DNA from 4 places in the Streptomyces sp. NPDC025784 genome. Region 3 is predicted to be linked to each of the others. Evidence: riboswitches for the same ligand, from Rfam matches in the RefSeq annotation. Region 3 holds a riboswitch; each other region holds the start of a gene.
The links. A riboswitch is a leader RNA that binds a small molecule or an ion and turns the genes downstream of it on or off. The one in region 3 is predicted to bind cobalamin.
Positions count from the first base shown of each region.

Region 1 (5,142 bases), on a different contig from region 3:
AGTACGGGCGGGTGACGGGGGCGGCGCCGGCCTCCGTCGGGTAACGGCATCGTGCCGGACTGCTGCCACTCCTTCGCGTGAGGCGGTTGTCCACAATCGGCCGGTGGCCCACAGGGCCCGGCGGGCCCGGCCCGGCGGAGGCAGTCTGAACTCGCGGCGACCGCAGCAGCGCAGCGGTCGCCGCGTCGGACGCATTCGCACGGGAGAGGGGTTCGGGCATGAACGAGACAACGGTGTGCGTGGTGGGGAACGTCGCGACACAACCGGTCTACCGGGAGGCGCCGACCGGGGCGTCGGCCCGGTTCCGGCTGGCGGTCACCTCGCGTTACTGGGACCGCGAGAAGAACGAGTGGGTCGACGGGCACACCAATTTCTTCACGGTGTGGGCGAAGAAGTCCCTCGCGACGAACGTGGGGGCGTCCGTGTCCGTGGGCGATCCGGTCCTCGTCCAGGGGCGGCTGAAGGTCCGTACGGAGACGCGGGACGGCCAGAGCTGGACGTCCGCGGAGGTCGACGCGACGGCGATCGGACACGACCTGTCCCGCGGCACTTCGGCCTTCCGCAGGCCGTCGAAGGGGGACGCGGGACCGGTCTCGCCGTCGCGGCCTGAACCGAGTTGGGACACCCTCTCACCCGCCTCTCCGGACGCGGCCTCCCAACAGCGGGCCGAACCAGTTGGTGTGACGTGATGTCAGAGACCCACGCGATCTGACCGAAGTGCGCCTTATCGGCGAATTCGAACCGATCCGCCATCGTGGATTTGTCGATAAGCGCAGCTCACAAGCAGGTGAGCGATAACGATTCCGAGTCGGATCGGTTATCGGATGGAATGACCGGGGGGCGTGGTGCGCCGCGTCTTTAGGATGCCGGGCATAGCTCACGGGGCTTCTGATTCTGCTGGCGGGACCTTCCCCCACATCAACGGGTCCTGCGCGAAGGGGAATTCTGTGTTTCGTTCGTTCTCTGCGTCGTTCGCGCGCGGGCGGGTGACAGCCCGTCTCACCGCCGCGACGTTGGTGTCGGGTCTCGTCGCCGCGGGGGCGCTCGCCACCGCCGGCACGGCCGCCGCCGACGAGACCCCGCAGAGCCTCGGTGGCGCGACCGCCACCATCGGCGACCTGAAGACCTACGGCTCCGCCGTCATCCACGATCACGGCGAGGACTCGTGGGTCTCCGCGGGTCTGTTCGAGATGTCCGTCGACGACGGCGGCATGCTGCAGACCTACTGCGTCGACCTCCACAACCCGACCCAGCGGGACGCCAAGTACCAGGAGACGCCCTGGAGCGGCACGTCGCTGGGCGCCAACAAGGACGCGGGCAAGATCCGCTGGATCCTGCAGAACTCCTACCCGCAGGTGAACGACCTCGCGGCCCTCGCCGCGAAGGCCGGCGTCGCAAGCCTCACGGAGAAGGACGCGGCCGCCGGTACGCAGGTGGCCATCTGGCGGTACTCGGACGGCGCCGACGTGGACGCGGCCGACCCCGGCGCGCAGAAGCTCGCGGACTACCTGCAGAAGAGCGCGCGGAACCTTCCCGAGCCCAAGGCCTCGCTGAACCTCACCCCGCCCGCGGTCTCCGGTCATGCCGGCGAGCGGCTCGGCCCGGTCACGGTGCACACCAACGCGGACAGTGTGGCGGTGGCGCCCCCGGCGGACGCCGCAGCCTCCGGCGTGAAGATCGTCGACAAGGACGGCAAGCCGGTGACGTCCGCCGTCGACGGCGGCCACGTCTACTTCGACGTGCCGAAGGACAGCGCGGACGGTTCGGCCGCGCTCACGGTGCAGGCCTCCACGACCGTGCCGGTCGGCCGTGCCTTCACCTCCGAGACCCGCAGCCAGACACAGATCCTCGCGGGCTCCAGCGAGTCGACGGTCTCCGCGACGGCGACCGCCGACTGGGCCGAGAAGGGCGCCATACCGGCTCTGTCCGCCAAGAAGAACTGCGCCGAGGGCGGCGTGGACATCACGGCGGCCAATGAGGGCGACGAGCCGTTCACCTTCGAGCTGATGGGGAGCGAGCACACCATCGGGGCGGACGCGTCCGGGACGGTGACCATTCCGCTCCAGGAGGACCAGGCGTACGACTTCACGATCACCGGTCCGAACGGCTTCCAGAAGCGGTTCAAGGGCGTCCTCGACTGCAAGACCCAGGGCAGCGCGAACGACATCTCGACCCAGACGGTCAGTGAGCCCAGCCCGGCCTCGGTGGGCGGCACGTCCGCCGGCGACAGCGATCTCGCCGAGACCGGCAGTTCGAACGCGACACCCGTCATCGCGGGGATCGCCATCGCCCTCGTCGTCATCGGCGGCGCCGCGGTGGTCCTCGTCCGCCGCAAGAAGTCACCCACGCAGGACTGAGCCGCGCAGGACTGAGCCGCCCGGCACCTCGACGGCTCGACAGCGGCTGACCGTACTCAGGGCGGCTTTGTGAGCCCGTGGCCCCGGCTCACCCCGGGCGCCCGGGCTCACGGGCCTTGCTGAAGGACCGCTCCACCGGCCGGCCGGACGTGTCCCGGCCCCGGGTCGGGCGGTCCCGCGCCGCGGGCAGCCGTTTGTGATCTTCGATACCCGCACGGGCGCCCGGCTTTGCTGCGGGCCCGGGCCACCCCTACGGTTGTCGGGCCGTGGTGTTCGGGAAGACCGGTGACGGCCCCTCAGGGGCCCAGGCCGGAGCGGCCCTCGCCACTGTGATCGGGGAGTTTCCGTCCCGTGCCGCCCTCCTCGGGCGGCGCCACTGGCCGTACGGCCGGGAAGGCAGGGGCGGACGCGCGAACCCGTCAGCCAGGAGACCGGCCACGGCATCTCACGAAGTGATCCACGAGGTGCTGGAGCGTGACCGCATGACCCTGCCCACGCAGTCGTCCCCTTCCCCCGCCACGTTCCGCTGGCGGCGCGAGGACACGGTGCGGACCGCCGTGCTCCTCGCCGTGATCGCGGGCCTGCATGTCGTCGCCTTCGGCGTCCTGTTCCTGCTCGTGGTGCCCGAGCACTACGAGGTCGGGTCCAGGGCCTTCGGCATCGGCCTCGGCGTCACCGCCTACACGCTGGGCATGCGGCACGCCTTCGACGCCGACCACATCGCCGCGATCGACAACACCACCCGGAAGCTGATGGCCGACGGCGAACGACCGGTGTCGGTGGGTTTCTGGTTCGCGCTCGGGCACTCCAGCGTCGTGGTCCTGCTGGCCGCGCTCATCGCCGGAGGCACCCAGCTGGCCGGGCGCATCATGAACGAGGGCTCCAGCACGCATCAGGTGCTCGGTGTCATGGGCACCACGGTCTCCGGGTCGTTCCTCTACCTGATCGCGGCCCTGAATCTGGTGGCGCTCGTCGGCATCCTGCGGGTGTTCAGGGCGATGCGCACGGGCGAGTACGACGAGGCCGAACTCGAACAGCACCTGAATTCACGCGGGTTCATGAATCGCGTCCTCGGCCGGTTCACGAAGTCCATCACCCGGCCGGGACAGATGTATCCGCTGGGCTTCCTGTTCGGCCTGGGCTTCGACACCGCCACCGAGGTCACGCTGATGGTGATGGCGGGCAGCGGCGCCGCGGCCGGGCTGCCCTGGTACGCGATCCTCTGCCTGCCGCTGCTGTTCGCCGCGGGGATGAGCCTGTTCGACACCCTGGACGGCACGTTCATGAACTTCGCCTACCAGTGGGCCTTCTCCAACCCGGTCCGGAAGGTCTTCTACAACCTCACCATCACCGGCCTGTCCATCGCGGTGGCCTTCTTCATCGGCACCATCGAGCTGGTGGGTGTCCTGCACGACAAGCTCGAACTGAGCGATGCGGTGACGGGCTGGACAGCGGGCCTCGACCTGGACAACGTCGGCTACATCATCGTCGGACTGTTCGTCGTCGTCTGGGCGGCGGCCGTGGCGTACTGGCGGCTCGCCAAGGTCGAGCAACGCTGGGCGGTCCGCCCCGCCGACGGGAGCTGACGCCGAGCTGCCGCCCCGCCGGCCGGAACCGGCGGGGCGGCAGCCGCGCAGGGGGCGAGCCCGCGCGTTCCGGTCGCGGGCGCCGCGCGGCGACTAGGAGCGTGCGTTCCGGCCGCGGGCGAGGGCGAACCCTGCGGCGAGCAGCCCGAGGACACCCACGACCAGCCCGGCGACGCCCAGGCCGCGAGCGGTCGAGTCACTGCTCTTGTCGCTCGCCGTCGAGGCCTTGGCCGTCGACTCCGACGCCGGCGCCGACGAGGACGCCGAGGACGACCCCTCACCGGAGCCCGCCCCGCCCGCGCTCTCGGCGGTGAGCGAGAGCAGCGGCGCCGGGCTCTCCGGCTCCTCGCCGCCCTTCGGCGTCTCCTCGATCCAGCGGACCACCTTGCCGTCCGAGTAGGTCTGCAGGGTCTTGAAGGTCAGCTGGTCGGTGTCGTCCGGCAGTTGGCCGAAGGCGACGTCGAAGTCCTGGAACTCGCCGTGCCGGATCCGGCCGCCGGTCCAGGTGATCTCCGAGACGGCGTCGGTGATCGTGCCGTCGTCCGTCTTGATCGGCTTCTTCAGCCTGGTGGTCGTCACCTTGGCGGTCCAGCCCGCCTGCGGAGTGACCAGAACGCCCAGGACCGGGTGGTCGGTGGGCAGGAACACCTGCACCTTCGTGGTGCTGGCGGTGTCCTCCTCATTGGGGACGCGGAAGGTCAGGACACCGTCCGTGGCGCCCTTGGGGTAGCTCTCGGGGTGGACCGTCACATGCGCGAAGGCGGCACCCGCCGCGGTCAGGACTCCGGCGGTGCTCAGGGCGGCGACGACGCCGGCGCGGCGCAGGGTGGTGCTCATCGGGGACATCAGGGGACTCCGTACTGGTGTGGAACGCGGTCAGGTCGTGTACGCGAGCCCGGCCGGCGGTCCCCGACGGGAGACGGCGTGCCGCAGCAGCACCTGCCGCAGCGCACGCGCCCGCACCGGCGCGGGGCGTACGGCACCCCGGCGCGCCGGGGCGGAGCAGGTTTCCGTCCCTACCCGCCACCACGCCACGAGACCCGGGACGAGCGTCACGGCCCACCGCAGCAGGGTCCACAGCGCGGCCTCACCGCGCCGCAGCCACCAGGTCGCCAGCAGGGCCGCGGCCAGATGTGCGGCCGTGGCGTGCGGTGTCATGGCGTGCGTGTGCGTCATGTGCGCCCCGTGCATGGTCATCG
Region 1 covers NZ_JBVHMN010000001.1:1,028,261-1,033,402, forward strand. Annotated here, with positions in the region: gene ACZ4IF_RS04450 (GTPase) at 1-44, shown strand, start outside; gene ACZ4IF_RS04455 (single-stranded DNA-binding protein) at 219-689, shown strand; gene ACZ4IF_RS04460 (Cys-Gln thioester bond-forming surface protein) at 987-2,357, shown strand; cobalamin riboswitch at 2,608-2,811, shown strand; gene nicT (Nickel transporter NicT) at 2,840-3,943, shown strand; gene ACZ4IF_RS04470 (YcnI family copper-binding membrane protein) at 4,037-4,789, opposite strand; gene ACZ4IF_RS04475 (hypothetical protein) at 4,820-5,142, opposite strand, start outside.
Region 1: another riboswitch for cobalamin. It lies ahead of nicT (Nickel transporter NicT); the one in region 3 lies ahead of ACZ4IF_RS26095 (cobalamin biosynthesis protein).

Region 2 (5,142 bases), on a different contig from region 3:
TGCATCGTCTCGTCGCGGAACACCCAGTTGGTGCCGGTCGCGAGGCCGTGCAGCAGGCCGCGGCTGCGGAACCAGTAGACGTAGGCGAAGGCGCCGTAGAAGAAGAGCCCCTCGATGCACGCGGCGAAGCAGATGAGGTTGAGCAGGAAGCGGCGGCGGTCCGCCCTGCTCTCCAGCCGGTCCAGCTTCTCGACCGAGTCCATCCACTTGAAGCAGAACCCGGCCTTCTCGCGGATGGAGGGGATGTTCTCCACGGCCGCGAAGGCGGCGGTCCGGTCCTCCGGGTCGGGCAGGTAGGTGTCCAGCAGCGTCAGATAGAACTGGACGTGGACCGCCTCCTCGAAGAGCTGCCGGCTCAGGTAGAGCCGAGCCTCCGGGGAGTTGATGTGCTTGTACAGCGTCAGCACCAGGTTGTTCGCCACGATCGAGTCGCCCGTCGCGAAGAAGGCGACCAGGCGGCCGATCAGGTGCTGCTCGGCCGGGGACAGCTTCGCGAGGTCGGCGACGTCCGAGTGGAGGTCGACCTCCTCGACGGTCCAGGTGTTCTTGATGGCGTCCCGGTAGCGCTCGTAGAAGTCCGGGTAGCGCATCGGGCGCAGAGTCAGCTCGAAGCCGGGGTCGAGCAGGTTCTTCTCGGTGTTCGGGGCGGTCGTCACTGGCAGGCCTCGCAGGACTCGGGGTTCTCAAGGGAGCAGGCGACGGCGTCGGGGTCGGCCACCTGCTGGACGGGGATGGTCTTCTCGGGCTGCGCCTGCGCCTGGGCCGCGCGGGCGATGCGGGTCGCCGGGCGCGAGCGCAGGTAGTACGTCGTCTTGAGGCCCTGCTTCCAGGCGTACGCGTACATCGAGGAGAGCTTGCCGATCGTCGGTGTCTCCATGAACAGGTTCAGCGACTGCGACTGGTCCAGGAACGGGGTGCGCGCCGCGGCCATGTCGATCAGGCCGCGCTGCGGGATCTCCCACGCCGTGCGGTACAGCGCCCGGACCTCGGCGGGGATCCACGCGAAGTCCTGCACGGAGCCGCTGGAGTCGCGCAGCGCCTCGCGGGTGCGCGCGTCCCAGACGCCGAGTTCCTTGAGGTCGGCGACCAGGTAGGAGTTGACCTGGAGGAACTCGCCGGAGAGCGTCTCGCGCTTGAACAGGTTGGAGACCTGCGGCTCGATGCACTCGTACACGCCCGCGATGGACGCGATGGTGGCGGTCGGCGCGATGGCCAGCAGCAGCGCGTTGCGCATGCCGACCGCGGCGATGCGTTCCCGCAGCGCCGCCCAGCGCTCCGGCCAGGTCAGCTCGGCGTCGAAGTGGTCGGGGTGCAGCACACCGCGCGCCGTACGGGTCTTCTCCCAGGCCGGCAGCGGGCCGTTGCGCTCGGCGAGGTCCGCGGAGGCCTCGTACGCGGCGAGCATGATGCGCTCGGCGATCCGCGTGGACAGCGCCTTCGCCTCGGCCGAGTCGAAGGGCAGCCGCAGCTTGAAGAAGACGTCCTGGAGGCCCATCGCGCCGAGGCCCACCGGGCGCCACCTGGCGTTGGAACGGCCCGCCTGCTCGGTCGGGTAGAAGTTGATGTCGACGACCCGGTCCAGGAACGTCACGGCCGTGCGGACGGTCTCGTCCAGCCGCTCCCAGTCGATGTCGCCGTTGCCCACGAAGGCACCGAGGTTGACCGAACCGAGGTTGCAGACCGCCGTCTCCCCGTCGTCCGTGACCTCCAGGATCTCGGTGCACAGGTTCGAGGAGTGGACGGTGTGGCCCGGCTCGGCGGTCTGGTTGGCGGCGCGGTTGGCGGCGTCCTTGAAGGTCATCCAGCCGTTGCCGGTCTGCGCGAGGGTGCGCATCATCCGGCCGTACAGATCGCGGGCCGGGATGGTCTTCCGGGCGAGCCCGGCCTCCTCGGCCTTGCGGTAGGCGGCGTCGAACTCGTCGCCCCACAGGTCGACCAGCTCCGGCACGTCGGCCGGGGAGAACAGCGACCAGTCACCGTTCTCGTTCACCCGGCGCATGAACTCGTCCGGGATCCAGTGCGCCAGGTTCAGGTTGTGCGTGCGCCGGGCGTCCTCACCGGTGTTGTCGCGCAGCTCCAGGAACTCCTCGATGTCGGAGTGCCAGGTCTCCAGGTAGACGGCCGCAGCGCCCTTGCGCCGGCCGCCCTGGTTCACCGCGGCGACCGAGGCGTCGAGGGTCTTCAGGAACGGGACGATGCCGTTGGAGTGCCCGTTCGTGCCGCGGATGAGCGAACCGCGCGAGCGGATGCGGGAGTACGACAGCCCGATGCCGCCCGCGTGCTTCGAGAGCCGGGCCACCTGGTGGTAGCGGTCGTAGATGGAGTCGAGCTCGTCCAGCGGGGAGTCGAGGAGGTAGCAGGACGACATCTGCGGGTGCCGCGTACCGGAGTTGAAGAGCGTGGGGGAGGAGGGCAGGTAGTCGAGACGGCTCATCAGCCGGTAGAGCGCGGCGACTTCGTCCACGGAGCGGACGGTGTCGTCCTCGGCGAGACCCGACGCCACCCGGAGCATGAAGTGCTGGGGCGTCTCGATCACCCGGCGGGTGATCGGGTGGCGGAGCAGATAACGGCTGTGCAGGGTGCGCAGACCGAAGTAGCCGAAGCGGTCGTCGCCCTCGACGTCGACGAGCGCGTCGAGGCGGGCCGTGTGCAGGCGGACGAACTCCGCGGTACGGTCCGCGACAAGACCCTCGCGGTGGCCGACGGCGACCGACTCGGAGAAGGACGCGACGCCCTGCGAGGCGGCCTCGGCAGCGATGCTGATCGTCAGCAGCCGGGCGGCCAGCCGCGAGTACGCGGGGTCCTCGGAGATGAGTCCCGCCGCCGCCTCGGTGGCCAGCTCACGCAGCTCCGCCTCGTCGGCCCGGGCGGACCGGCCGCGCAGCGCGGCCGCCGCGACCCGGCCGGGGTCGGCGTCGGGGAGGTCGGCGGTGAGATCGGTCAGGATCCGCAGCAGCGCGGTACCGGGACCGTCCGTCTCCACCGGGGCCTGCTGCGCTGACGCTGAAGCCGGATCGGCTGGCGCGATGGTCACGTGGGGCTCTCCCTCGCTCGGCACGGGGCCTGTCGGGAGGCACGGAGGCACACGGGGGCGCCGGCCGGAGGGCAGCACACCGCGTCCACCGGCCCATTCCGCGAGGCCCGGACGTCGTCGGCACCCGGGCCGGACGGCCGGGGTGCGCTGTCGGCAGGTCCTCGGACTGAAGCCAGCGCGTGCAGGCGGAGACGCGAACACGCACAAGTACACCGTTGCGGGACAGTTCCGGATTCGCACCGGATTCCCCTGCGGCGACAGCGAGCATGAGCATACATCTTGTGCCGGGCTGCGGGACCACCCCCACATGTTGTGTCGTGTCGGCTTCGGAGGGTGGCAGAAGAGCTGTCAGAGCGTCAGTTCGTAGGTGAGCAGCCGGATGTCGTCCAGTTCCGGGATCGGGTTCCAGTCGCGGTCCGGGGTGCGGGTGAAGCCGAGGCGCTCGTAGATCCGGTGGGCGGCGTGCATGGAGTGCTGGGTGGACAGCACGATGCGTACGCAGCCCTCCGTGGCCCGTGCGCGGTCGACGCAGGCGCGGACGAGTGCCTCCCCGGCACCCCGGCCGCGTGCCTCCCGGGCGACCGCGAGCATGCGGATCTCGGCCTCGCCGGGGCGGGCGATGTCGGCCATGGCGCCGCCGCGCGGCACGAAGGTCACCCCACCGAGCAGCCGCTGCGTGCCGGGCGTGGATCCGCGTTCGACCGCGACGAGCACGTCGGCCGCGGCGGCGCGCTTGGCCACGTCCCGCAGCTCTCCCAGGTACGCGTCGCTCTCCCCGAAGTCGAGCAGCCCGTCGCGGAGATAGGCCTGGGCGGTGATCTCGCCGAGGCCCGGGTACTCCTCGGGATGCGCGACGCGGATGACTGTGTCCATGCGCACAGTCTGGGGGAGATCGCGGGGGAGGGCCGCCGAATTCCCGGGGGCGGGGCAGCGGCGCCGGTCGGCCCCGCCGGATCCGGTGGAGTCGTCGGCCCCGGTGGAGTCGACGGACCTCACGGCCCGGGCGGGCCCCCAGGTCCGGGCGGTGGGGCCTGCCGCCGTACGACGGCAGGACGGCGGGCGCGAAAAGACCGCGGCGCCCCCCTGACCGAGGGGCGCCGCGGAGTGTGGAACCGCCGGGTCAGTGGGCCGCCACCGGCAGCTCCACCTCGACCCCCGGGTCGCCCGCGTCCGCCGTGTAGTCCTCGGCGGACGTCTCGTCGACGCCGTCCGGGGCCTTGAACGCACGCAGCGCGAACGTGAGGACGACCGTCACGACCACGTTCAGGGTGAACGCCGTGAAGCCGATGTAGCCGATCTCCCCGATGCCGGGGATCTCCTTGGCGCTGCCGCCGAAGTGCTTCTGCGTCGGCGAGGCCACCCCGTACGCGGCGATCGTGCCGTAGAGCATGCCCACGGCCCAGCCGGCGAGGAGCGCCCAGCGGTGGAACCAGCGTGTGAACAGGCCGCCGACCAGGGCCGGGAAGGTCTGCAGGATCCAGATGCCGCCCAGGAGCTGGAAGTTGATGGCGACCGTCTTGTCCATGGTGAGGACGAAGACCAGCGCGCCCACCTTCACCAGCAGCGAGACCAGCTTGGAGACCTTGGTCTCCTGCTGCGGAGTGGCGTCCGGCTTGATGAAGTCCTTGTAGATGTTGCGCGTGAAGAGGTTCGCGGCGGCGATCGACATGATGGCCGCGGGGACCAGCGCGCCGATGCCGATGGCCGCGAAGGCCACACCCGCGAACCAGTCCGGGAACATGTTCTCGAACAGCTGCGGGATCGCGAGCTGGCCGTTGGTGACCTTCACCCCGGCCGCGATCGCCATGAACCCGAGCAGCGCGAGCAGGCCCAGCATCAGCGAGTACAGCGGGAGGATCGTGGTGTTGCGGCGGATCACCTCGCGGCTGCGGCTGGACAGCGTCGCCGTGATCGAGTGCGGGTACATGAACAGCGCGAGCGCCGAGCCGAGCGCGAGCGTGGCATAGGTCCACTGGCCCGCCTCGGGCGGCACGAGCCCGCCCGCGCCGGCCGCGGTGTACTTGTCACCCGCCGCCTTGAAGATCTCGTCGAATCCGCCCAGCTTGATCGGGATGTAGATGATGGCCACCGCGATCACGATGTAGATC
Region 2 covers NZ_JBVHMN010000019.1:93,354-98,495, forward strand. Annotated here, with positions in the region: gene ACZ4IF_RS34115 (ribonucleotide-diphosphate reductase subunit beta) at 1-590, opposite strand, end outside; gene ACZ4IF_RS34120 (ribonucleoside-diphosphate reductase subunit alpha) at 653-3,034, opposite strand; cobalamin riboswitch at 3,170-3,308, opposite strand; gene ACZ4IF_RS34125 (GNAT family N-acetyltransferase) at 3,383-3,907, opposite strand; gene mctP (monocarboxylate uptake permease MctP) at 4,155-5,142, opposite strand, start outside.
Region 2: another riboswitch for cobalamin. It lies ahead of ACZ4IF_RS34120 (ribonucleoside-diphosphate reductase subunit alpha); the one in region 3 lies ahead of ACZ4IF_RS26095 (cobalamin biosynthesis protein).

Region 3 (5,142 bases):
CGGTGATCTACACGACCACGCACTGGTGGAACACCTGCACCGGCGCCAGCCGGGCCTTCGGCGCGAACCACGCCCTGTGGCTTGCGCGCTACGACTCCGCGGACGCCGGCGCCCTGCCGGCCGGCTGGTCCTACTGGACGTTCTGGCAGTACGACAACAGCGGCAGCCTGCCGGGTGACCAAAATCTCTTCAATGGGTCCATAACCGGACTCAAGAGGCTCACCCGAGGCTAGACACTGGTAGCGGAGCCCGATATTCCGCCTGCGTTCGAGGAACGAGGGACCCCTCCGGCACAAACGGAGGGGCATCCCACCGATTGAGACACCCCACAGCCTGCCTCAGTTCATCTTCCGTTCACCCAGGTTGCTTACGGTCCACATGCCACTGACGTCCAACAGAAGCCTGGGTAAATGGAACACATCACGCTCCTCCTCGGAATCGTGATCGTCACCGCTCTCGTGTTCGATTTCACGAACGGTTTCCACGACACTGCCAACGCGATGGCGACGACCATCTCGACCGGCGCTCTCAAGCCCAAGACGGCGGTGGCCATGTCCGCCGTGCTGAATCTCGTCGGTGCGTTCCTCTCGGTGGAGGTCGCCAAGACGATCTCCGGCGGAATCATCAACGAAGAGGGCATACGCACCGAAGTGATCTTCGCGGCGCTCGTCGGCGCCATCCTGTGGAATCTGCTGACCTGGCTCCTGGGTCTGCCCTCCAGCTCCTCCCACGCACTCTTCGGCGGCCTCATCGGTGCCGCCGTCATGTCGGCGGGCTGGTCGTCGGTGAACGGTTCGACCGTCGTCACCAAGGTGCTCATCCCCGCGGTGGCCGCGCCGATCGTGGCCGGAATCGCCGCCATGCTGGCCACCCGGCTGACCTACCGCATCGGCGGTCGCGTCGAGGAGAAGGCGACCGCCAAGGGCTACCGCGCCGGCCAGATCGCCTCCGCCGGCCTGGTCTCCCTCGCCCACGGCACGAACGACGCGCAGAAGACGATGGGCATCATCACCCTGGCCCTGGTCACCGGCGGCGTCATCGCCCCCGGCTCGAACCCTCCCACCTGGGTCATCGTCTCGGCCGGTATGGCCATCGCGCTCGGCACCTACCTGGGCGGCTGGCGCATCATCCGCACGATGGGCAAGGGCCTCACCGATCTCGCGCCGCCGCAGGGCTTCGCCGCCCAGACCAGCGCCGCGACGGCCATCCTGGCCTCCTCGCACATCGGCTTCTCCCTCTCCACCACCCAGGTCTGCTCCGGCGCCGTGATGGGCTCGGGCCTCGGCCGCAAGGGCGGTGTGGTCCGCTGGTCGACCGCGACCCGCATGTTCGTGGCCTGGGGTCTGACCCTGCCGGCCGCGGGTCTGGCCGGTGCCTCCGCCGAGTTCCTGACCAAGCAGGGCACCTGGGGCATCGTCCTCACGGGCGTGCTGCTGGTCGCCGGCGCCGGCGTCATCTGGACGCTGTCGCGCCGCCAGCCGGTCACCGTCGACAACGTGAACGACGTCGACGCCGAGCCCGCCGGCGTCGTCACCACGGCGATGGCCGCCGTCGCCGTGCCGCCGGCCGGCCCGGTCACCGCGGCCGACACCGAGCTCAAGGCCACCATCCCGGTGCCGGACCCCGGCCCCTCCGCCGAACCCACCCGCCCGGCCACGGTGTAAGGAACGAACAGCATGAACATCGACTGGGCAGCTCTCGGCTCCGTCTTCGGAGTCAGCCTCGGGGCCACCGTGGCACTCGTCGGCCTCTTCACCCTCGGCATCGTCGGCCTCTCCAAGCGTGAGTCGGCGTCCGCCCGGGGCGACTCGGCGGCCCTCGCGGTCACCGGCGCGTACGCCTGCTTCGCGGCCTGCGCGGCGGCCGTGGCGTACGGGATCTTCATCATCGTCTCCTGACACGGGCGACGCTCTGCCGCACGAAGGGCGGGTACGGGACACGTAGTCCCGTACCCGCCCTTCGTCGTGCCGGGGCCCTCCGGCGCGAGGGGACGACAGGCGGACGCGCGCGGCGGGATGCGTTCCGGGTCGTCGGAGGGCGGTCCGCGGGCCTGTGCAACGGCCCCGGAGAACGGCGCAATTCGGTCTTGGCGGGCAGCCGGGCGTGGTGGCGGTGTGGGGCTCAGCACACTCTCTCCTCGCAGGTCAACAGCAAGTTGACGGCTGTTCTCGCCCCGTGGTGGACTGCCGGAGCCAAGTACGGCGGCAAGAGAGGAAGCCGGTGCAAGTCCGGCGCGGTCCCGCCACTGTCACCGGGGAAGAGATGTCCCGGGAGCCAGGAACTCTCACCGCCGGTCTCGTCGAACCAGGGCGTGGACACCCTGAGTGAGGACATGTCGCCATGCACGGCTGCCCAAGTGCTCTGCGCAGGACGCGAACGACGGTTGAGACCGACCTGACGGCCGGCTGAACCGATGCGTGCCGATCGCGTCTTCGCGTACGGCGCCGCCGCCGGCCTTCTCGGCGACCTGCTGCTCGGCGATCCTCGCCGGGGGCATCCGGTCGCCGTGTTCGGGCGGGCCGCGGGCGCCGTGGAACGGGTGTTGTGGCGGGACGACCGCGGACGGGGTGCGCTGCACGCCGCCGTGTGCGTGGGCGGTGCCACCGCCCTCGCCGCCCTCGCCCACCGTGCCGTCCGGCCCTCCCCCGCCGCCTCCGTCGCGCTGACCGCCGCCGCCACCTGGGCCGTCGTCGGCGGCACCACACTCGGCCGTGAGGCACGGGCGATCGGCTCGGCGCTCGCCACCGGCGACGTGGAGGTGGCCCGGGAACGGCTGCCGCACCTGTGCGGGCGCGACCCCCAGGCGCTGGACGCCGACGGGATCGCGCGGGCCGTCGTCGAGTCCGTGGCCGAGAACACCTCCGACGCCGTGGTGGGAGCCCTGGTGTGGGGTGCCGTCGGCGGTGCGCCCGGTCTGGTCGCCTTCCGCGCCGTGAACACGCTCGACGCGATGGTCGGACACAAGTCGCCCAAGTACCGCCGGTACGGCTGGGCTTCGGCGCGGCTCGACGACGTCGCCGGCTGGCCGGGGGCGCGGCTGACCGCCGTGCTCGCGACCGTCGCCGGTGGCGCCCCGCGCAGCGCCGCCCGCGCCTGGCGCACGGATGCCCACAAGCATCCGAGTCCCAACGCCGGTCCGGTGGAGGCCTCGTTCGCGGGGGCGCTCGGGGTGCGGCTCGGCGGGACGCTCTCGTACGCGGGCCGGGTCGAGCACCGGCCCGTCCTCAACGGCGACGGCCGTGCGGTGGCCGTCGCCGACATCGAACGGGCCGTACGGCTGTCGCGCCGCGTGGGCTGGCTGGCGCTGGGCGCGTGCGCCGTCGGGCGGACGCTCGTCGGGCGCGCCGCCGCTCGGCGGAGAGGGGCCGGGGCATGACCGGGGAGGGGTACGCCATGGATGCCGGAGCGCGCGAAGGAGCAGTGTCATGAGCGGCGGACTGCTGATCGCCGGGACGACCTCCGACGCCGGCAAGAGCGTCGTCACCGCCGGGATCTGCCGGTGGCTGGTGCGACGGGGCGTCAAGGTCGCGCCGTTCAAGGCGCAGAACATGTCCCTCAACTCCTTCGTCACCCGTGAGGGTGCCGAGATCGGGCGCGCGCAGGCCATGCAGGCGCAGGCCGCGCGCGTGGAGCCGACCGCGCTGATGAACCCCGTGCTGCTCAAGCCGGGCAGCGACCGGAGCAGTCAGGTCGTGCTCATGGGCAAGCCCGTGGGCGAGATGAGCGCGCGCGGCTACCACGGGGGCCGCCAACAGGCGCTCCTCGGCACGGTCCTGGACTGTCTGGCCGAGTTGCGGGGCACGTATGACGCGGTGATCTGTGAGGGGGCCGGCAGCCCTGCCGAGATCAATCTGCGGCGCACCGACATCGTGAACATGGGCATCGCCCGCAACGCGGGGCTGCCCGTGCTCGTCGTCGGCGACATCGACCGCGGCGGTGTGTTCGCCTCGTTCTTCGGGACCGTCGCGCTGCTGTCGCGCGAGGACCAGGCGCTCGTCGCCGGGTTCCTCGTCAACAAGTTCCGCGGCGACGTGTCGCTGCTGGAACCCGGTCTCGACATGCTGAAGGACCTCACCGGGCGGCCCTCCTACGGCGTGCTGCCGTTCCGGCACGGCCTCGGCATCGACGAGGAGGACGGGCTGCGGGTGTCGCTGCGCGGGGCGGTCCGCGAGTCGGAGGTCACCGCCCCGGTCGGCGAGGACGTCCTGCGGGTCTCCGTCTGCGCGGTGCCGCTGATGTCGAACTTCACGGACGTCGACGCGCTGGCCGCCGAACCCGGCGTGGTCGTGCGGTTCGTGGACCGGGCCGAGGAACTCGCCGACGCCGACCTGGTCGTCGTGCCCGGGACGCGGGGAACCGTGAAGGCGCTGGAGTGGCTGCGCGAGCGCGGCCTCGCCGACGCGCTGCTGCGCCGGGCCGCCGAGGGGCGGCCCACGCTCGGCATCTGCGGCGGCTTCCAGCTGCTCGGCGAGCACATCGAGGACGACGTGGAGAGCCGCGCAGGCCACGTCGACGGGCTCGGACTGCTCCCGGTGCGGGTGCGGTTCGCGCACGAGAAGACGCTGACCAGACCGGTCGGCGAGGCCCTGGGCGAACGGGTCGAGGGGTACGAGATCCACCACGGTGTCGCCGATGTCACCGGCGGGGAACCCTTCTTGGACGGATGCCGCGTCGGCTCCGTGTGGGGCACCCACTGGCACGGTTCGCTGGAGTCGGACGGATTCCGGCGGGCCTTCCTGCGCGAGGTAGCCGCCGCCGCGGGCCGCCGCTTCGTGCTGGCCGCCGACACGTCGTTCGCGGCGCTGCGCGAGGAGCAGCTGGACCGGCTCGGCGATCTGATCGACGAACACGCGGACACGGAAGCGCTGTTGCGGCTCATCGAGTCGGGCGCGCCGCAAGGACTGCCTTTCATTCCACCGGGAGCGCCCGCATGAGCACAGTGTTGTTGTTGTCGACCGCCGACACGGATCTGCTGGCGGCCCGTGCCTCCGGCGCCCCGTACCGGATCGGCAATCCGACCCGGGTGGACGTCGTGACGGAGCTGCCCGCTCTTCTCGACGGCGCGGACGTCGCCGTCGTACGGCTGCTGGGCGGAAAGCGCGCCTGGGAGGAGGGCCTGGCCGTGCTGCGGGCGTCGGGTGT
Region 3 covers NZ_JBVHMN010000012.1:68,889-74,030, forward strand. Annotated here, with positions in the region: gene ACZ4IF_RS26080 (lysozyme) at 1-233, shown strand, start outside; gene ACZ4IF_RS26085 (inorganic phosphate transporter) at 411-1,664, shown strand; gene ACZ4IF_RS26090 (hypothetical protein) at 1,677-1,898, shown strand; cobalamin riboswitch at 2,163-2,303, shown strand; gene ACZ4IF_RS26095 (cobalamin biosynthesis protein) at 2,414-3,376, shown strand; gene ACZ4IF_RS26100 (cobyric acid synthase) at 3,426-4,934, shown strand; gene cobN (cobaltochelatase subunit CobN) at 4,931-5,142, shown strand, end outside.

Region 4 (5,142 bases), on a different contig from region 3:
TCGGCGCACAGAGTAGAACGTGTTGCAGAACTTGGGAATGCTGATGACGCGTCAGAGGAATTTCCCGTGCTCCCCTTCGGCGACCACCGCCACTCCTTCCCCGGGGCCCGATCACCGGGCCCTGGGGCCTCTCGGCCGATCACCGTCTCTCCGGCGCCTCTTGTCCGATCACCGGGCCCCGGGCCCGTTCGGCACGCACCGCCACCACCACGGCACCGGCGATCATCACCGCGCCGAGCGGGAGGCCGCGTGCCCCCCGTGCCGCCCTTGGCCCGCGCCGCCGACGACAGGGAGATCGACGAGCACTTCGACGTCGGCCTCACGGCGCTGCTGGACGGCTTCGAGCTGCTGATCCGGCCGGCCTGACGTCCGGTGCACGCAGGAGGGCGGCCCCGGTCGAGGACCGGGGCCGCCCTTCCGTCACCGCTCAGTGGGCCACGGGAGTCGCCCCCGCGGTGACCTCCTGTCGGCCTCCGGCGGCCGGCTTAGGCGCCAGCACCCGTTCGGCCAGGAACCCGAAGACGAGCCCGAAGGCGGTCCACAGGGTCAGCTGGATGGCGAGGGCCGCGAGCCGGAACTGCCAGAGCAGGGTGCCCGAGAAGTCCTTCGGAACCTCGTTCACGGCCGGCAGGAACGCGTAGGCGAGACCGATCGTGAGGACGAAGAACGCGCCCCCCGCGATCGTCGCGTTCCAATTGCCCAGGCGCGGCGCGAGGCGCTTGCCCAGGATCACGGTCGCGACGGCCAGCAGCACGCTGAGCACCATCATCAGGAAGTACAGGGTCGTGCGCTTCCCGATGGTGTCGGGATCGCCGACCGACGGCGGGTTGGCCGGGTACTTCAGGAACGGCACGACATAGACCGCGAGCAGGCCCGCCACCGACAGCAGCAGCGCGCTCGCCCGCGGCCCGAAGCGGCCGATCCTGCCGAGCGCGAAGCAGTACGCGAGAGCGGCGATACCGCCGAACGCGACCCCGTAGACGAGGACGCCGGTGGCCAGGCCGCCGGTGGACTGCATCGTGCGGGACACCGCTTCCACGCCGTGCTCGTGCGCGTGGGAGTGCGCCTCTTCGTAGCCGATCGCCGAGTCGACGCGCGGCTCGCCCAGGAAGTAGGCGACGACCAGGGCGAGCAGGCCCGCGGCGAGTCCCGCGAGCATGCCACGCACCAACAGGTTTCTTACGATTGCGGAATTCATCGGCTCGTACGTCCCGTGGTCGTCAGTGGCACGGGAAGCCGAGCAGGTGGCGGGCGTCGTGGACCCACTCGTGGACGTTCTCGCCGGACACGACTGCGGTGGCGCCCTGTTCGGCGCCGACGAAGTAGAGCAGGACCAGCATCAGGATGCCGAAGAAGACCGCCCAGGGGGCGATCGCGCCGATCGGCAGCTTGGCGGGTACCGCGGTGGGTGTGGCGGTCGGCTGAGCGACGGACTGCGCCATGGGGCAGAACCTCCTGGGGAACTCGCGTCCCATTCCGGTGGTGCACTGGACGACAGCCGCGGGTCTGACTTGCCCTGCCCTCACCGCCCCTGGCGAGGGGGGGTCGTGCTGGGCTTACAGTGGCGCGACCGTGCCGGATTTCCACCGGGCTTCCGCCGAGCCGTCGTCGATTTCGACGCGACGGTACCGCGTCGGCGGGTTCCGGCCAAGGGCGCACGGGGGAGCACGGGGTGCGCCCCCACGGACCGGGTGTGCGGCGGATTCCCTTGCCCCATAAGGCTTTTCGGGCCGGCGGACACCACGAGAACCCATGAGAGTGAGGACATGACAAGTCGAGTGATCTTGATCTCAGCCGCGCTGGGCGCCGCACTGCGCGAGGCCCGCTTCGACGACGGACGTCCGCTCGACGCGTCCGGACTGCGGCTCGCGCGGGCGGCTGCGGGACAGCTGCCGGCCGCGGAGCGGCAGTGGGTCTCCCCCGCCGTGCGCTGTCGTGCGACCGCCGACGCTCTCGGTCTCGAAGGCGCCCCGGACGCACCGGAGTTGGCCGGTCTCGACGTGGGCCGCTGGCGCGGTGCGACTTTGGCGGAGGTGAGCGCGCAGGAGCCCGAGGCGGTGGCGGGCTGGCTGGCCGACCCCGGGGCCGCGCCGCACGGCGGCGAGTCGGTACGGGCGTTCTGCGACCGGGTGGCCGGCTGGCTGGACGGCACCGCGCAGGCGTCGGGCCGGACGGTCGCCGTGGTGGAGCCGGAGGTCGTACGGGCCGCGCTGGTGCGGGTTCTGGGTGCGCCGGACGCGGCCTTCTGGCGCGTCGACGTACCGCCCCTGACCGCCACGGAGTTCAGCGGGCGATCGGGGCGCTGGAACGTACGCGCGGGGCGTCCACTGGCGGAGCCGGGCTGATGCGCCGGCCGGAATTCCGGTCGCCGGCCGATGTTCCGGTCGTCCGCCGGAGTCCCAGGCATCCGCCGGAGTTCCCGCCGTCCGCCGGAGTTCCAGGCATCCGCCGGAGTTCCAGGCATCCGCCGGAGTCCCAGGCATCCGCCGGAGTTCCCGCCGCCCGCCGGAGTCCCAGGCATCCGCCGGAGTTCCCGCCGCCCGCCGGAGTCCCAGGCATCCGCCGGAGCGCCGTTCCCGGCCCGGACGTTCCGGTCCCGTCCCGTCGTGCCGCTCCCACCCGCGCCCGGGCGGGCCGGCGGACGGCTTCGCGCGGCGCTCGGCCCACAGCGTCCCGCACGGCGCGCGGCGCCGGACGGCCCCTGCCGCCCTCAGCCCAGGACCGCGAGGAAGTCCGCACACGCCTGCGCGCACGCACGGCACTCCTTCGCCGCGTCCCGCGCACCGTCGTACTCGTCGAAGACGAGGGCGCCCTCCAGGCAGACGTCGCGGCACCATTCCACCTGGGAGCGGACAGCGGCCTCGTCCCGGTGCGTCCCCTCGGACAGCACCAGGCAGGTCGCGTCGCACACTTCCGTGCACTGGATGCCCTTGCGGCGTACGCGATCCTGCTCCTCGGGCCCGTCCGGATCCATGAGGCTCGCGCGCAGCGCACAGACCCTGGCGCACTCGGTGCACGCCTGGGCGCAGGCGAAGCGGTCCTCCAGGAACCGGATGAGCTCCTGCCGGGAAGTCGTCGATGTCACCACGCGCGGGTAGCCGCGCGCCTTCGCGTCAAACCCGTCCGCGGCGTCCGGAACACGGCCCTGTGCGCCCGGTGCACACCGGGCCGCCCGACGTCACGCGCCGGCCGCCTCCTGGGCGATCCGGTCGAACTGGGCTCCCATCGCCTCGGAGAGCGCCTGGGCGGCGGACAGCGGGCGGACCATGACCATGAAGTCGTCGATCTTCCCGTCCTCGTCGAAGTGGAGGAAGTCGCAGCCGGTGATCTTCTTGTCGCCGACCTTCGCCTCGAAGACGAGCGCGTGGTCGCGGCCGTCCGCGCCGCCGATCTCGCGGACGTAGTGGAAGTCGGTGAAGACGCGCGTGACGCCGCGGAGGATGGCCGCGGTGATCGCCTTCCCGGGGTAGGGCTTGAAGGCGACGGGGCTGTGGAAGACGACGTCGTCGGACAGCATGTCCTCGACCGCGGCGAGATCACCGGCCTCCACGGCCTTGCGGAAGGAATCCATCACGCCCACCTCATCCTCATATCCATACTCAACAAATTGACTATTCGTCGATCACACTAGCCATGCGACGGGGCGCCGTCCAGCCTCGGCGGTCGTTCAGCCACCCCCCGGAGCGGCCGTGGTGCCGCGCACCACCAGATTTGGAGCGATGACGGTCTCCTCCCCCCGGCCGGTCTCCTCCCCCGGGCCAGGCCCCTCGGACGACCGGCCGCCGGAGGCCGCATCGCCCTCCAGACGTGCGAGGGCCCGGCCGACCGCCTCCCCCGCGAGCCGGGGGATGTCCTGGCCGACGGTGGTGAGGTCGATGTGCGCGAGGCGTGACAGACGGCTGTCGTCGAAGCCCACGACGGAGATGTCGCCGGGCACCGGGACGCGGGCACGCAGGAAGATGTCGAGGACACCGGTGGCACAGCGGTCGTTGAAGGCGAGGACTGCGGTGGGGCGGGAGCCCGCGTCGAGCAGGGCGTGGGCCGCGGCGGCGCCGTCCTCCTCGGTCGGTCCGCCCGGCAGGACCCGGACCCGGTCGCCGAGACCGTGCCGGTTCATGGCGGTGCGGTAGCCGCGGCGCCGGTCGGCGGCGCCCGGTGCCCGGCCGCCGTCGATGTGCGCGACGTCGCGGTGGCCGAGTGCGACGAGGTGGTCGACGGCCTGGCGTGCACCCTCGTCGTCCGCGGTACGCACGACATGCACCCCCGCGGCGGGCGGGCGCAGCCGCCGGGCCACGGACACGACCGGTACCTGGGCGGCGAGTTCCGCCAGCCGGGCGGCCGGGACTCGTGGACCGAGCAGGATCAGCGCCTCGCAGCGGTCCGCCAACAGGGCTTCCACCGCCTGCCGTTCGCCGCGGCTCGGGGCGACGGCACTGAGTGAGAGCTGGTAGCCGGCCGGCTCGGCGGCGGCGTACAGCCCCTCCACCAGGTCGGTGTGGAATGGTTCCTGGAGGCCGAACTGCACGCCGAGCAGGCGCGAACGGCTGCTGCGCAGCAGGCGGGCGCGCGCGTCGGGCCGGTAGCCGATCTCCCGCGCCGCCCCGAGCACGCGCTCGCGGGTGGCGGCACCGGCACCCTTGGTCCCGCGCATCACGATGGAGACCAGGGCGACGGACACCCCCGCCCGCTCCGCGACGTCGGCGAGGGTGGGCCGCTTCCCGCCCGGACCCGAGGAGCTCGGAGGCACGACTGCCCTCCCTGTTCGGCATGGCTTCCCGTTCGGCACGGCTTCCCGACGAGATCGTAGACCAGCGCCGAACGCACTGGTCGGAGGTACTGCAACGTTCTAGTTCACCGCGCCCGCGACACCTTGACAAGGGGCTCGGCCGCTGGCGTACTGCTGCTCCGGGACTAGAACGTTCTAGCAACGCGAGAGCCGGAAGGCGGGCGACGGACGATGTACACGCTGGCGGTCTGTGCCGAGATGGTCTTCGGGGAGCTCCCCGTCCACGAGCGGGCACGACGCATCCACGACGCCGGTTTCCAGGTCGAGATCTGGGACTGGACGCGGCACGATCTGACCGCCCTCGTGCGGAGCGGGGCGGCCTTCTCGTCCATGACCGGTTACGTCCGCGGAAATCT
Region 4 covers NZ_JBVHMN010000015.1:223,409-228,550, forward strand. Annotated here, with positions in the region: gene ACZ4IF_RS30475 (CbtA family protein) at 428-1,198, opposite strand; gene ACZ4IF_RS30480 (CbtB domain-containing protein) at 1,221-1,442, opposite strand; cobalamin riboswitch at 1,481-1,621, opposite strand; gene ACZ4IF_RS30485 (histidine phosphatase family protein) at 1,767-2,345, shown strand; gene ACZ4IF_RS30490 (four-helix bundle copper-binding protein) at 2,711-3,085, opposite strand; gene ACZ4IF_RS30495 (nuclear transport factor 2 family protein) at 3,179-3,571, opposite strand; gene ACZ4IF_RS30500 (LacI family DNA-binding transcriptional regulator) at 3,668-4,747, opposite strand; gene ACZ4IF_RS30505 (TIM barrel protein) at 4,958-5,142, shown strand, end outside.
Region 4: another riboswitch for cobalamin. It lies ahead of ACZ4IF_RS30480 (CbtB domain-containing protein); the one in region 3 lies ahead of ACZ4IF_RS26095 (cobalamin biosynthesis protein).